2 regions of the Planococcus beijingensis genome follow, and region 1 is predicted to be linked to the other one. Evidence: riboswitches for the same ligand, from Rfam matches in the RefSeq annotation. Region 1 holds a riboswitch; the other holds the start of a gene.
What was found. A riboswitch is a leader RNA that binds a small molecule or an ion and turns the genes downstream of it on or off. The one in region 1 is predicted to bind FMN.
Positions count from the first base shown of each region.

Region 1 (8,112 bases):
GTTCCGACTGGATGTAAGACCCTCCAGGCATATAATAACGCATGCCCAGCAGATTTTTTTTGTAATGGAACAGATTGTGCCCCATCATCGGCTCGTCGTGCTCAACCCCAAGCAGCGCCAATAATGTCGGCATAATGTCGGCCTGGCCGCCGAGACGCGTCATTTCAGCTTCTTCAAACAGATTTCCACCTGTAAAAATCAGCGGAATGGTAAATTGATCTTTTAAAGAATACGTATGCCCCAAGAAGTTGCTTAATAGCTGCCGGTCTTCTTCCGTCACTAAAGTGCCGTGCATACCTGAGTGGTCTCCAAAAATGGCAATTAAGGATTCTTCATAAATCCCTCGATCTTTCAGTTCCTGTATAAATAAGCCGATTTGTTCGTCTGCATAGCGGATGGACTGTAGATAATTCCCGATGTACATGCCTTCGTATTCTGCCGGGAGTTCAAGATACTCCATAGCATTGGGCATTTCAAATGGGGTATGGCTGGTGACTGTAACGATGTTGGCGTAGATGCGCTCGTAAGTGTCGAGCTGGCGCGGCAGTTCTCCTGCTACAAAATCAAACAGCACTTCATCTGCCGGACCAAAACCGACATTTTTGATATTTGGGAGGTCATCGATCGAGAAGACCTCTTCGTAGCCAAGAACCGGATAAAGCACATCCCGGTTCCAAAATGTCACATCGTCCGCATGGTAGGTTGCAGATCCATAACCTTCGTCTTTTAATGTACGGGCCAGGGAAGGCACTTCTTTCCCGGTGAGGCTGTTGGCCGTCGGAATCATGCCTTGCGGATACAGTCCGGTATTGGCAATCCATTCTGCATCAGAAGTCGTCCCCGCGCCCACTTGCTGAAAGACATTTGAGAAGTAGGCACTTTCACTCAACAGCTTATTGAGGTTTGGTGTGATTTCCTGGCCGTGCAAGGTTCGGCCAATGACGAAATTCTGCAGTGATTCTACTTGGATGACGAATAAATGCCGCCCTTCCGCGATTCCAAAATTGTCGTGTTCACTGACTTCCACATACTTATTGCCTTTCAACTCTTCCAATTCTTTGGCTGACAGCTTGCTGGAAGAGGCATGTGCGGTTTCTGTGGAACGGTTATACAATTGAGCCAGCTGAGACTGCAAAAATCCATTTTCTTTCGCAAAATAAGAAACATCAATGACCGGTTGTTGCAGCGCATACACAATGGTGATCGCACAAATCGCGGCCATAGTGACTGCCGTATATTTCATGGCAACAATTTTCACCGGTTTTTCGAAGCGGCGGGCAATGAACACCAGCAAAATAACATCCAGAAAGAATAGGAAATCCCAAGGATTTGCAAGCATCGAAATGGTATTGCTGACAGAACTCGACTGCGTCAGCTGCTGTAAATCGTAGTAAGAAGGGATGGTGGAATAATAGCGTATATACAACGTGACAGTAAAGAAAATGACGGAAGTCAGCAGATTAAAAATAAAGACAGTCAACCATATCCGTTTTTTTGCCAGCAGCAAAACAGCAGATAACAGCAGTGCCCACATCGGAAATTCAATCAAAACAATATGCAAAATCGATTTTGTATCAAAAATAAGCACACGAAAAGCACTCACTTTAATTAATAACAAGAGGAAAATCAGTATATAGGGCAGGGCATCATTTTTTTTCATTTGAAACACCTCTTTTCTTCAGACGATTGCTCGAATCGATTGTTGCATATATTCCTGGTAAAAGGGAAAACAAGGACTAAACAGAAACGAAAATATAAAAGGAGCGATAAAATGCAACCCTTAAAAGCACTTTTCCTTAACACTTCGTTGAAAAATTCCAAAGAACCTTCTCATACAGAAGGATTTATCAAGGATGTTCAATACCATTATAATCAATTGGGAGTAGAATCTGAAACCTTGCGTTTGGCTGATTACTCCATCGCCTATGGTGTTCAGGAAGACATGGGCGACGGTGATGAATGGCCCCAAATCCTTGAGAAAGTATTGGCTGCAGATATTGTCATTATCGGCACCCCCATTTGGCTAGGCGAAAAAAGTTCCTTGGCGACGCAAGCCATTGAACGCCTTTATGGAAGCAGCAGCGTCACCAACGACAAAGGGCAAGCCGTTTTCTACAATAAAGTTGGCGGCGTGGTTGTAACCGGCAACGAAGATGGAGCAAAACATTCAGCGGCTTCCATTCTATACGGGCTTTCCCATATCGGTTTTGTTATCCCGCCGAATGTTGATGCTTATTGGGTCGGTGAAGCAGGACCTGGCGATTCTTATATGGATGCCGGGCGCAACAATGAATTCACCAAATCCGCAATTCAGCGGCTTGCTTATAACACCTATCATTTAGCTGGCATGCTCAAGAATAATCCCATTCCAAATGAAGGAAATACGCTGGAATGACGTGCCGCTAAACAGCCAACAGCCCCCTCAGCTGTTGGCCTTTTTAAATGGTCATTTCCATATCCGCGCCATTGAGGAATGGCCATTTTCCACTTCCACTTTATAGACATCCGGATTCGTCAGCTTTTGCCATTCTGAAAATCCATAGCCTGAATCGATTTTTTTCAAGAGCAGACCTAATAAGTTTCCATGTGTCACCGCTGCCGTCCCATCTTCCATTTCATTCATCACTTCCATCGCGCGGTCAATCGCTTCTTTTCCCGATTCGCCTCCCGCAAACTTCAGCTCTTCATCACCGAACGATTCCTTCAGTTTTTCCATCCAGTCTGGCAAGTCCTGCGTGCTCAATACGCGTTCAGCCAGTCGGCCATCCACTTCAATCGGCAAACCTAATTGTGCTGCTGCCGGTTCGATCGATTGGATAGCACGGGTGAATGGACTGGCGACAAGATGGGCCACTCTCTGATTTTCCAGAAAATCCGCCAATTTATACGCTTGCTGCCTGCCTGTTTCGGTCAACTCTGCATCCGGTGCCTGTCCGCTTGCTTGGCAATGCCTAATCAAGTAGATTGTTTTTTTCATACTTTTTCCACCCTACCCCATTTATCTTTTATCAGAACCAGTAAATCCATTCAATAGAGCTTGACGGAAGCACACGCTGGCGATTTCGAAAACTATGTTGCCGCCCTACTACACAACCGTACTGTACTCTCCTATATGTACCATAACCATGATACGTCAGTCCTGTTACTGTTATACCTCACATTCCCTAAATTTCATTTGTTAATCAAAAAAACCCGGGCAAAAGCCCAGGTTTTGGTAGTTTATAATTTTTTCATAAGATTGGCCATTTCAATCGCACCCGCTGCAGATTCCCAGCCTTTGTTGCCGGCTTTTGTACCTGCACGTTCAATCGCCTGTTCAATGGAATCTGTGGTCAAGACTCCAAAAATGACCGGAATATTTGCTTGGTCACTGGCCCGAGATACGCCTTTCGCCACTTCGCTGCAGACATAGTCGAAATGAGGCGTCGCACCTCTGATGACTGTGCCGAGAGTAATGACGGCGTCATAGTTCCCGCTCATCGCCATCTTTTTGGCCACCAGTGGAATTTCAAAAGCTCCCGGTACCCAGGCGATCGAGACGTCATCTTCTCCAACGCCATGGCGTTTTAATGCGTCTTCTGCTCCGCTCAATAGTTTGCTGGTGATAAATTCATTAAAGCGTCCGACCACGATGCCGATCCGCAACCCTTCACCGTTTAAATATCCTTCAAAATGAACAGTCATTTTTCCATCTCCTCTACTGAATTAATACGCTGTTGTATGCTGATTTTTCTGCTGATACGCAACCAAATCCTTGATTGTCAACATACCAAGGTTGAGCCGCTCTGCCACTTTCTCCAAATCATCCACACGTGCCATCGTGCCGTCTGGGTTCATGATTTCGCAGATGACCCCTGCCGGAGCAGATCCCGCAAGCTTCGCCAAATCGACAGCCGCTTCCGTATGGCCTGCCCGTTCAAGCACGCCGCCATCTTTCGCAATCAATGGAAAAATATGGCCCGGACGTTTAAAGTCTGCAGCCTTCGCCTCTTGCTTGATTAGGCTGGTGATGGTGTGGGAACGCTCAAAAGCGCTGATACCCGTGGTTGTATCTCTATGGTCAATGCTGATGGTGAAGGCGGTGCCGAATTCATCCGTATTTTGATCAGTCATCAAGCCAAACTCCAATCGCTGTGCGATGGAACCGGCAATCGGGACACAAATTAATCCTCGTCCTTCCGTCGCCATCAAATTGACAATCTCAGGTGAAGCAAACTCTGCCAATGCGATAAAATCGCCTTCATTTTCTCTGTCTTCATCATCGATTACAATAACTGCTTTTCCAGCCTTTAAATCTTCGACGGCTTTTTCTACAGTGTAGAACATCATTTCAGCATCTCCCTTTAAAATCCATTTTCCGCAAGCCAGCTTCTGCTGATTTTCGGTTCTGCGGTTTGAACTCGTTCGGTATACTTCGCCAAGAGATCACACTCAATATTGACCTTAGCGCCAATGCCTTTTTCGCCTAATAACGAATCCTCCCGTGTGGTCGGGATGAGGGAAATGGCAACCGTATTGTGGCCAAGTTTAAAAATCGTCAATGAAGTTCCATCAACCGCTATTGAGCCCTTGAGCATCATGTATTTCATCAGGTGAGGATCGAGTTCAATTGTTTTGGTGACAGCATTGGCTTCTTTCTTCACTGAACGGATTACGCCGACGCCATCGATATGGCCGCTGACGAAATGGCCGCCAAAGCGGCCGGTGGCTGGCATGGCACGCTCTAGATTTACGCGCGCTCCTGTTTTTAATTCCATCATTGTTGAAGATTTGACCGTTTCTGGAATGACATCGACTGTGAACGTTTGAGAATCGAAGGAAGAAACAGTCAAACACACTCCGTTTATGGAAATACTGTCTCCACGCTTCATATCCTCCAAAATCAACACACAGAAAATCGTCAGTTCCATAGCCTGCGGTTTTGCGCGGACTTGCGCAACGCGGCCGACTTCTTCGACTATACCTGTAAACATTTAGGCACACTCCTCCATTCCGGTCGCCGGAGCAGATTTAATTCGTTTTCGTACAAGTAGTTGGGTGCTTTCCACCATGGGGCGTATGGGTGGTGAGGAAAGGATGGTGCTGAAGGTTGTTTGCATGTGCCTTGCTTCTTTAACAAGATGGCCGGTTTCCCGACAATTTTGGGTACCTTTAAAAAGCCCGGTTTCCACGGAGGAAAAGAGCAGCATTAAAGATCGGTGTGTTGCATTTCCAGAGACGGGTCCCTGTTCAGGTATTTTGGTCATACAAATTCCTCCTTTCAATTTCAAACGATTGAAAAGAAGAGGCACATAACGAAACCGATCTCTGAATTCTTCTCCCATCCAGACTGTAACTGTCGGTGCCGGAATTTCACCAGCTCCACCGCTTAAGCGCTTTAAACATAGTGGCCTATGCCTGCATTCGCTTAACCGGGTCACGGACTTGCAGTTCCCTGCTCACCGCCGGTAAGGAATTTCACCTTGCCCCGAAGAATTAGATTCGTAGTTTCGTCCCTTTCATAGTAGCATAGAAAGAAACTGAACTATAGAAATTACAAGAAATTGGTCTTTGGGAGCAGTGCTGTTTGCTTTTCATATGCCATATTCCACCGGTACCAATCGGTAAATTGTTTCAAAAAACCCAAATTACCTATAGTTTTCTGAAACCTTATCACGAGCAAATCATGCTGTAGAAAGGATGGTTTTAACATGGCCCATCACCAAATTGTCAAAGGCATTAAAGTCGATGCCGAAACACGCTGTGCGCATTATCATTCTCCAATCGACCGGATTGCCATTAAGTTTTTTTGCTGCCAGGAATACTTTCCCTGCTTTGAATGCCATCAAGCGGAAGGTTGCGGCAAGCATGAGGTTTGGCCCAAAGACCGTTTCGATGAAAAGGCGGTCCTATGCGGAACGTGCGGACATGAACTGTCGGTCGAAGACTATCTAGACTGCGCTTCAACCTGCCCTACCTGTTCATCGCCATTCAATCCAGGCTGTAATTTGCATAAACACCTATACTTCGGATAAGGAGCTGAAAGGCGTGCATTTTCCAGTTGAAAATAAAAGAGCGAAAGCATTTCTGCTTTCACTCTTTTTCATTCAAATATAGGGACATTACATGCTGTTCGCCTTTGGTCCGCATAATCCGTCTGCCTGTATCTTTGAATCCGGCTTTTTGGTAAAGGCGTTGAGCCGGAAGATTACGGGCATTGACGCCTAGTACCACTTCATCAAAGCCCGGAAATTCCGTCTTCATAAATTCAGGAAGCGCATAAATGGAGCCTGTAGCGATGCCTCTGCCTTGGAATTTAGGATTCACCGAAAATCCTCTCAGCAACAAGGCTTTCGGATTATCCGAATACTTTTTTCGGTCTTCTGATTCATCCAGTTCAAAAAAACCCGCGTCTTCGCCACGTGCCTTTATGATGATGAAATGTTTCGATCGGTCTTTTGCATCTTTTTCTACAATTTCCTTAGGCAGACGTGTAAATTCCAATTGATCTGATGGCAAATCATAATCAATCGAAACTCCTGAAGAATAGCGGTGCAATGTAACTTCTCTTTTCTTAATCACGTGAAGCGGCCTCCTTATTTACATTCGCTGTTCATCCACTATTTTAAAAACAGCCGAATAACGGGTTCGCTAAATCCAATATGCCGACTTTAGCTGTTTCCTTTTTCCAATGTCACGACAACAATTTCCGGCAAATTGAAAATTCGCACGGGAAACGTGCTATTGCCTAGCCCTCGGCTTACAACCATTTGCGATTGGTCCACTTCGAAGATACCTTCCGTCACTTTCGGAAACCAGCCTTGACCTGGTGCAATCAAGCCGCCAATCCCCGGTATACGGACCTGGCCGCCATGGGCATGGCCGGAAAAGACCAAATCCACACCGTATTCGGCATAAATCGGCAGGTATTCCGGTCGATGTGCCAGCAGAAGTGTGAAATCTTCTGTAAGCCGAGCATTTGCTAGGCTTTGCCCTGTAACTTCTTCTTCATGAATGTCCGGCACCATCAATGGATCATCGATTCCTGCAATTTGGACCGACTCTCCGTCTTTCACCCATTCAACCGAATCATTTTCCAAGACTGTCACACCACGTTCCTGAAGCGCCCCTAAAATTTCATCAACTTTATTGGAGGCCACTTCATGGTTTCCCGTAACGTAATAAACTTCACTCATTTCTATCAGGGCATCCACTAACACTAGACTGGAATCCAAGTCGTAGCGGTTGCTGTCAATAAGGTCTCCAGTCAAAAAGATGGCATCCGGATTGGCCGCCTTCACCTTTTCAATCAAGGATGATTGATTTTTTCCGAATGTGGCGTCATGCAGATCCGACACCTGAACAATTCTTGATCCATCAAAGGCTTGCGGCAGTTCTGGGGAGGCTACTGTATACTCTGTTGTTTGCACCCAGTGGTTGCTGCCCCAAAATAAGCCCCATACTAATAATATAAGCAGTAAAAATACTGCGAGTTTCTTCATAAAACTTAACCTCTATTCGATTCTGTTTAAGTCGATTGTGTCTGCGCAGCCCACTAATCTGTTCTTTCTTCTCTGGCTTAACTAACGGCAGATCCTGATAATCCACGTTTCAGACTTATTTATGCCCCCGTTTTTTCCGGTGCGGCAACTTCAAATTTCCGAAGTTCAGTAACTTTTATAAGTATTGCATAGGAATGGAAATCCCCATAAAAGATACGCGCTCTCCATTGTCGCATCTTTTCAGTACCGGCGTCCACTTGTGCGCGTGAAGCAGCTGATCAAACTTTGGTTTTCGCTTTATTTTTCCAAGCAGCCCAACTGCCTAAAACAATCAATCCTATAATGGCCAGTACAGCAAGCCCAATCGCTCCAACAAATTCGCTGAGACGGGGATTTCCGGTTAACCAAGCTGCTGCATATCCAGGCAGTTTCATCGGGGAAGTCGCCCAATTTGCTCCTAGCAATCCATCGGCCAACTGAACGAGCAGGTATACCGCAAATGCTGCAGCCGCTGCAAGTCCACCATTTGGAAAAATAGCGCTGGCAGCCAGTGTAAGTGTAAGAATCAGCAAAATCCAGATGCTGTAGGATCCCATCATTTGAAGAAGAGCGCTAAATTCAAGCTCTTCAA
Region 1 is NZ_JADHDZ010000001.1:17,614-25,725, reverse strand. It holds gene IRE19_RS00170 (LTA synthase family protein) at 1-1,660, opposite strand, end outside; gene IRE19_RS00165 (flavodoxin family protein) at 1,772-2,395, shown strand; gene IRE19_RS00160 (histidine phosphatase family protein) at 2,447-2,977, opposite strand; gene ribH (6,7-dimethyl-8-ribityllumazine synthase) at 3,220-3,684, opposite strand; partial or broken gene ribB (3,4-dihydroxy-2-butanone-4-phosphate synthase) at 3,724-4,326, opposite strand; gene ribE (riboflavin synthase) at 4,344-4,973, opposite strand; gene IRE19_RS00140 (hypothetical protein) at 4,974-5,246, opposite strand; FMN riboswitch at 5,309-5,479, opposite strand; gene IRE19_RS00135 (CHY zinc finger protein) at 5,691-6,014, shown strand; gene IRE19_RS00130 (GNAT family N-acetyltransferase) at 6,073-6,561, opposite strand; gene IRE19_RS00125 (metallophosphoesterase) at 6,651-7,481, opposite strand; gene IRE19_RS00120 (ABC transporter permease) at 7,760-8,112, opposite strand, start outside.

Region 2 (8,112 bases), 990 kb from region 1:
AAGTGGAAACTTCACTCGAGGTCATTAAAGATGTATTAGGTCCGGAGACCAATGCGGTTATCGCTGAGGAGCCTTATGAAAGCAGCTATTACATTCATGATGGGTTGAATGGCGATGACACGAGAGAAAAAATATTAAATGAACCGTCCTTCCAAAAAGTTTTTGAAACCAGTGAAACGGTCATGAAGGAAATGCTGTTGCCTTCATTGACAGAAGAAAATCGCCTTGAGTCCTATATTGTTCTGGCAAACCCTCTAAAGACCAGTGAAGAGCAGCATGGCGTAGTATTTATCTATCAATCCCTTGAAGTGATGGACCGAACAGCAGAGCGGACTACAAATATCGTCTTTCTGTCCGCATTTATCGCTCTAGTATTAACGACCTTTTTTGCGTTCTTTTTGTCGTCGCGGATTACGTCGCCGCTCCGTAAAATCCGGGAAGGCGCATTCGAATTGGCGAAAGGGAACTTCGATACTAAGGTCACAGCCTCTTCAAGTGATGAAATCGGCCAATTGGCTACTGCTTTTAATCAGATGGGCCGCCAGTTGAAGCATCATGTCGAAGTGATCAATCAGGAGAAGGAGCAATTATCCAGTATTTTGACATCCATGGCCGACATCGTCATCACTTTTAATCAGGATCGAACTATTCTTTTAAGCAATCCGCCAGCAGAAAAATTACTGCAGCAATGGATTTTTAAGAACGGGTCTTCTGAAGCGCAACCATTGCCTTCCGAAATGCTCCATATGCTTGACCATGTGTTGGATTTTGAAGAAGAAATCGAGGAAGAGCTTGAAATCGAAGGGGCTTATTATGCCATCAATTTCAGTCCTTTATACAGCGGCGCGTCTATTCGGGGAGCGGTTGCTGTCCTGCACAATATGACGGAACAGCATCGCTTGGAGAAGCTTAGAGAAGACTTTATCGCTAATGTATCGCATGAATTGCGGACACCGATTGCCATGCTCCAAGGCTATAGCGAAGCGATTCTCGATGATGTTGGTGCAACGGAAGAAGAACGTCGTGAAATGACGAAGATCATCTATGAAGAATCACAGCGGATGGGCCGTCTGGTTACCGATTTATTGAATTTGGCACGGATGGAATCGGGCCATATGCGCCTTTACAAAGAAATCGTTCAGCTGAATACTGCCATTGAAAGAATGACGCTTAAATTCTCCCAAATCGCTAAAGAAAATGACATTCAGTTGTTGTTTGAAACCGAGATTGATGATTGGGCGGCTTGTGATATGGATGAAGACCGGATTGAACAGGTCATGACCAATTTGATCGATAATGCAATTCGCCATACGCCTAAAGGAGGGCAAGTGGTGGTCCGTGTCGAAAATCAAGAAGAGTACGCCAAAATCTCGATCAACGATAATGGTGTAGGAATTTCAGAAAAAGATCTGGAATTCGTTTTTGAGCGATTCTATAAAGCGGATAAAGCCCGTACGCTCGGCAAGGGCGGTACAGGTCTGGGTCTTGCAATCGCCAGCAATATCATCCAGGCGCATGAAGGGAAAATCTATGCAGAAAGCAGAATGGGGCAAGGAACTTCATTTGTCTTTTTGCTGCCTTTGAAGAAAATGTAACTTTCTTTTAGGCTGGACGACTAATCCTAAGAACGGGGGGAGTAGAGTGAATGACTCCGTTTTTCATCGGTTATATGAAGAATACCATCAGGATGTTTTTCAGTTCCTGATTTATCTTGTGAAAAACAGGCACTTATCAGAAGACTTGATGCATGAAGTTTATATTCGTGTATTTCGTGCATATGACCGGTTTGAAGGGAAGAGTTCTGAGAAAACATGGCTTTTTTCGATTGCAAAAAATGTAGCAATCGATCATTTTCGGAAAACAGCTGTGCGAAAAAAACATTCCATGGAGTTTTTTGATTGGGAAACCCAGCAATTGGTGTCGACCGAAAGGATTCCTGAAGAAGTCTCCATGTTGAACGAAGATAAGATTTTACTCTATAAAACATTGGATACCTGCACAGGCGATCAGAAAATGGTGATCATCATGCGTTTTTTTCAGGATTTGTCGATAGCCGAAACGGCCGATATTTTAGGCTGGACGGAAGGCAAAGTAAAAACCACTCAACATCGTGCAATCAAAGCCTTGCGTGAAAAATTAATAGCCAAGGAAGGGGGAGATGAAAATGCCGAATAACAAATGGACCGATGATTCCATCGAAGATTTGTTGAAGGATTTCCCCGCAATAAAAGACCATCGGCCAAAAGAAGAAGTTTACAATCGGTTGGTTCAGAAAGAGAAAAGTCCAAAACGGCCGAAAAAATGGTTGCCTTTGCTGGCAGCTGCATTGGCGTTTATTACTATCGGCATTTTGGTTGCTGCAATCATCAATCACAATGGTATTGATTCTGCCCAAAACCCCAAAAATCCGGTCGAAGAACCTCAAGAACCTTCTGCTACCCAAGATGGTGCAGCAGAGGAAACAGGCGAGGTTCCTGAAGCGGAAGGAGCAGGAGGGTTTACCACAGCGCAGGTGGACGAGCCGTCACGGACTGCTGCCTATGAAGAACTGATCGGTGACCAAACACTGATGACGATCGGCCTCACTGAAAATGCATTTGTCGTGCCGGTATCGTTTTTGGTTCCTGAAGAACAGATAAATGCGGTTTTTGGAAATGCCGCTCCGTCTTCACTTGAGCTTTATCAGGAATTTGCAGATGACATCGATGAGACACTTCTCGGCTTTGACGAATACCATCCGTACGCTGGAAGCTTTGAAGAAACATCCATGGGTATTCGGCACCTATTGCCGCCTGACCATGCATACGACTTGGCTTCTGCAAGCATCGGTGTCTACTTCAATACCTTGGCAGCGACATTCCCGGATGCAAATGAAATTGAAATTGCCAATGAAGATGGATCGCCAGCAGAATTCGGTGAAATCGGTCCAGTAGAACCAATGAAACCTAAAGTGGAAAACCTCGCTTATTATTCTTATTCTGCTGCTAACGGTGAAGTTTACCTCGTTCCTGGATACGATATGCCGTTTGATACAGCAAATGACGCAATTGAGGCGTTGGCGAAAAATCCAAATGATTTTTATCAGGCAACCATACCAGTTGATACGGACTTTGAAATTACGGAAGCGGAAGGCATAATGCAAGTTGAATTTAAAGAGACAGTTGATTTGGACTCGCTAGATCAGCGGGAAGCGGTTCGGATGATTGAAAGTCTGGCCTTGACCGCTGCGGCTTTTGATAAAGAACTGGCTATAACGGGCGTTCAGCCGGAAAAGTGGAACAGCTTCGACTTTAGCCGACCTTTGCCGGTTCCGTTAGCGCCGAACTTGATGGACTGGCCGATACCTTAATAAAAGGAGCGTTGTAAAACAAATATGTTTACAACGCTTCTTTTTTATACTAAGATTAGGCCATAACAAAATATCGATTCATCTTCGGGGCAGGGTGCAATTCCCTACCGGCGGTAATTGAACTCTGTTCATAAGCCCGCGAGCCGTAAAACGCAGGATTTGGTGAGACTCCAAAGCCGACAGTATAGTCTGGATGGGAGAAGGTGAAGGTGCGGACGTTTGTCGTTTACATGTAGACGGAACGCTTATTAAGTGTGCCTTTTCTCCCTTAAGTGTTTGTTGCTTAAGGGTTTTTATATGTAAATGCAGTGTCCAAGCCTTTCTTCTGGTGAATCACGACAAGGAGAGAGGAATATGAAGAACAAGAAGTTGCAAACGATGATCGTAATTGGGATGTTGAGTAGTATTTCATTTATTTTAATGCTTTTCAACTTTCCGCTGCCAGCTTTACCTGCATTTTTGAAAGTTGATTTCAGTGACGTTCCTGCTTTGATCGCAGCCGTTACGATGGGGCCAGTTGCCGGAATATTAGTGGCATTTTTCAAAAATGTATTGGATTGGCTATTTGCTGGAAGCCCGACAGGCGTTCCCGTCGGCCATATGGCCAATTTTGTGACAAGCCTGCTATTCATCTTGCCGGTTTATGCCATCTACCACAAAGTAGCGACAAAGAAAGGCATGGCATTCGGATTGGCGATCGGTACATTATCGATGGCGATCGGGATGAGTGTATTGAATTACTTGGTCTTTCTGCCAATGTACACTTACTTCCTTAATATGCCAGCAGAAACAGGCAATGCCCTATTTGGCACCATCGTTTTAGGGATCCTACCATTCAATTTAATCAAAGGCGTACTTTTGACTGCGGTCGTTCTGTTGATGTTCAGCAGTATGCACACGTGGATCGAAAAGCAGCGTTCCTATTATTTATCATAGATAGAAAAGCGCAAGCAGCCGTTAAGCTCCGACAAGCGCTGAAAGCTTTACCGGGAAAGGTGTTCTTTGCCATACAGCTGGGTTGACTTATGACCCTAGGACCTGGGCCGCTGGAATGTGGCCATAAAAGAAAAGTGAAGCTGACATAACGCAATAAAAAGAAGGCGTTCGGGAGTATTTACTCCCGAACGCCTTTTCAATTTAAATCAGTCTTCGTATTTTAAAGGGTCGCCTTCGAATGATGAATCTGCAACTTTAATGGAGTCTGTTGGACATCCTTCAAATGCATCTTCCATGTCTTCCTCGAGTTCGTCTGGAACTTGTTCTGTCCCCATGTTATTATCTAAAATAACAAATGCGATTCCTTCGTCGTCATAATCATAAATATCAGGTGCCGCTGCACCACAAGCACCACAAGCGATACAAGTATCCTTGTCGACAATGGTATACTTAGCCATATTGTTTTCCTCTCCTTTATCTCCGAACAAGTTCAGTTATACTATCGTTTTTATTCTAAAGGTGTTTGAGTAGTTTTTCAACCCAAAACCGCTAGGGGGCGCAAGCTTGTTATTCACCGAACTGATTATGGCCATTATGAAAGCCGTCGACAGGCAGCGGACGCTCACTTCCCCATTCCATTTGATTAAAGGAAAGAAGTCCGGCCAGACCATCCAGGATATCGGTTATTTCAACCTATATCCCTATTTCGGCGTGTTACCTAAACTGGATAAGAAAGCCTATGACCAAGCGGTTCAGCGCTTGTTTATGGAGGGGTACTTACTGGAAAATGAACAGGTTATTGAACTGACTCCGAAAGCGCTGGATGCTGAGGTCGCTCCATCCCCGTTAAATGGCTGGAAATACCGTGGAAATGAGATTATTTTCTTTCAACGGTTGTCACTAATTGTTCAAACTTTGTCTAATACCAGCCAAGGCATTAAAATATTTGATCCCATTGTCAATAAGGAAGAAGTACAGGCATGGGTCAAAATGTATTTGAAGCGAATCGGATTTCGGGATTTAACAGTCGTACAAACGTTTAAAGAGCAACTATTGGCTACCTTAACCAATACGGAAATATCAGAAATACATAAAATGATCCTGATGGAGCGTTTATCAGGACATGAATTGAGTGGGTTAACATGGCAGCAGATCGCCGATTCCAAGGAGTTGGCGATTCTGGATGCCCAATTGATGTTCGTGGAAGCACTGCATGGATGGATGGCTGCCATTGAACACGCAAAACCATCCCTGCTCATTGGATTAATGGAAGGAATCATTCAGCAGTCTTCTTTGACAGAAACCGCTAAACGCACAGAAAAATTATTTGAAAGAGGATTTTCATTGGAACAAATAGCTTCCCTGCGGCAATTGAAAACCAGCACAATAGAAGATCACTTCGTGGAATTGGCGATGAACGATCCCTATTTCAATTTTACGCCGTTTGTAGATCCGCAGTTGTATGAAGCCATCATTGCTGAAAGCCGGCAACGAAAAACGAAAAGATTGCGTGATATCAAAGAGCATTTGCCTCAAGCCAGTTATTTTCAAATCCGTTTGGCTTTAGCCATTAGGGAGGAACAAGGATGAATCTAGAGAAATTATTGTATTCTGCCTACGGTTTTTCTTCATTCCGTCCAGGTCAACGGGAGATCATCGAGCAGGTATTGGCTGGAAAAGATGTCATTGCACTGCTGCCGACAGGAATGGGGAAATCCATCTGTTACCAGCTTCCAGCAAAGATTCTGCCTAACAGTGTATTGATTATTTCCCCATTATTGTCTTTAATGCAAGATCAAGTGGCGCAGTTGAAGAAGATGGGGGAAAAATCAGTAGTTGCCATCAATTCTTTTCTGAAGCCTGAGGACAAAGAAAAGGTATGGAGCAATCTCGGCTCCTATAAATTCATTTTTGTTTCACCGGAAATGCTGGTTCAGCCATATGTGAAACAAAAGCTTCAGCAAATACGAATTTCTTTACTGGTTGCTGATGAAGCCCATTGCATTTCTCAATGGGGATTTGATTTCCGGCCGGATTATTTGCGGATTTCAGAAATCCTGCCCGCTTTAAACTTTCCGCAAGTACTGGCATTGACGGCGACTGCTACAGATAAAGTAACGGAGGAAATAAGGGAATACTTATCCTTGAAAGAACCCTATATCTATAGGCATCCAATGGACAGGGAAAATATTGTCTATGATATCAAGAAATTCGATGACCAACGTGACAAGCTTGAATTTCTGAAGGGGTTTATTCGTAAGTTCAGCGGTCCGGGAATCATTTACGCAGGAACTAGAAAAAAGTCCCAAGAACTTTCTTCTCTTTTGGCAGAACAGGGAGTTTCTTCGGCATTTTACCATGGCGGTATGGAACATCAGGATCGTGTCTTTGTCCAACAGCAATTTCAAAACGGAGAGCTGCAGTGGATCTGCTCAACAAATGCTTTTGGCATGGGTGTCCATATACCGAATATCCGGCACGTCATCCACTTTCAATTGCCGACTTCGATAGAAGGTTATGTTCAAGAAGTGGGAAGGGCCGGACGGGACGGACAGCCGGCATTGGCTACCCTGCTTTATGCGCAAGGAGATGAAGCCTTGCTGGAAAGTTTGGTGATGGACGACTTGCCGACACAGCATGAAATCGAAGCTGTTTATCGAAACGGCACGGCTGCAACTCATTTAATCGACCAAGGAATCGTCCGGGAGACGGCTTTTCGGGTTGCTTCTTATTGGATCACCAAATTGCCATTGGAAGGCGTAAACAAGCAAATGGAGCTTCTGAGAAGAGGGAAATGGGAGCAGGCGGCAAAAATCCGTGAATTGCTGTCATTGGAAAGTTGTTTGCGGAGCTATATCATCAGCTGTTTTGATCAACAGCTTGCCGATAAGCCTTCGAATTGCTGTATCAACGATGGAATCGATTATGAAGTGTTTGCGGAATTTTTGCCTTCGGCAGAAAAGCAGCAACCGCTTGATTGGCAAGATCGATTGCGTGTAATATTACCTATATAAGATTCTCGTTAACTGTCATTTACAAATGAGTCTTTTTTCGTCATAATAGATATATTAGTACAGATAGGGGTCGTCATGAATGGGAAATAACAGTTATTATGAGTCGGTTGAAAAAAACCGGCAGGAAATATCGATAGACAAAAATTCTGCTTTGTCGAGAGCAGCTCAGCGGCAGGCACAAAAGCCTAGGCCAAACCCTAAAAAGAACAAAAGCCTATTGATGCCTGCGTTATTCTTTATTTTTATCTTAATACCCGTTACTTTACTGATTTATGTAGCTTTCTTATATGAACCCGATGATTCATTGACAGCTAAACCTGCAGAAAATGAAGTGAGTTTTGAGATGAATTCCCAACCATCCAATTCTGCTGTAGTGGCGGCCGAGGAAGAAGAAAAAGAAAAAGAAAAAGAAAAAGAAAAAGCGAAAAAAGCAGCTGAAGAAAAAGAGAAAGCTGCTGCAGAAAAAAAACAAGCTGAGAAAAAAGCTGCTGCAGAAGCCGATGCCGCTGAGAAAGCTGAAGCTGAAGCAAAGGCGAATGCTGAAGCTAAAGCAATAGCCGATGCACAGGCGAAGGAAAAAGCTGAAGCAGAGGCCAAAGCGAAGGCGGATGCAGAAGCGAAAGCCGTTGCTGAAGCTCAAGCGAAAAAAGAGGCAGAAGCGAAAGCCGCTGCTGAAGCCCAGACGAAAAAAGAAGCGGAAGCAAAAGCTGAAGCGGATAAAAAAGAAGAAGTGCCAAGCGCAAACGGCAAAACCTACGTGGTCCAGTCCAGTGAAACGCTTTACCGCATCGCCGTCAATAATTACGGTGCAGC
Region 2 is NZ_JADHDZ010000001.1:1,004,374-1,012,485, forward strand. It holds gene IRE19_RS04720 (ATP-binding protein) at 1-1,595, shown strand, start outside; gene sigX (RNA polymerase sigma factor SigX) at 1,642-2,175, shown strand; gene IRE19_RS04730 (GerMN domain-containing protein) at 2,165-3,349, shown strand; FMN riboswitch at 3,426-3,558, shown strand; gene IRE19_RS04735 (ECF transporter S component) at 3,704-4,285, shown strand; gene IRE19_RS04740 (ferredoxin) at 4,492-4,743, opposite strand; gene IRE19_RS04745 (YpbB family protein) at 4,850-5,875, shown strand; gene IRE19_RS04750 (RecQ family ATP-dependent DNA helicase) at 5,872-7,299, shown strand; gene IRE19_RS04755 (LysM peptidoglycan-binding domain-containing protein) at 7,379-8,112, shown strand, end outside.
Region 2: another riboswitch for FMN. It lies ahead of IRE19_RS04735 (ECF transporter S component); the one in region 1 lies ahead of IRE19_RS00140 (hypothetical protein).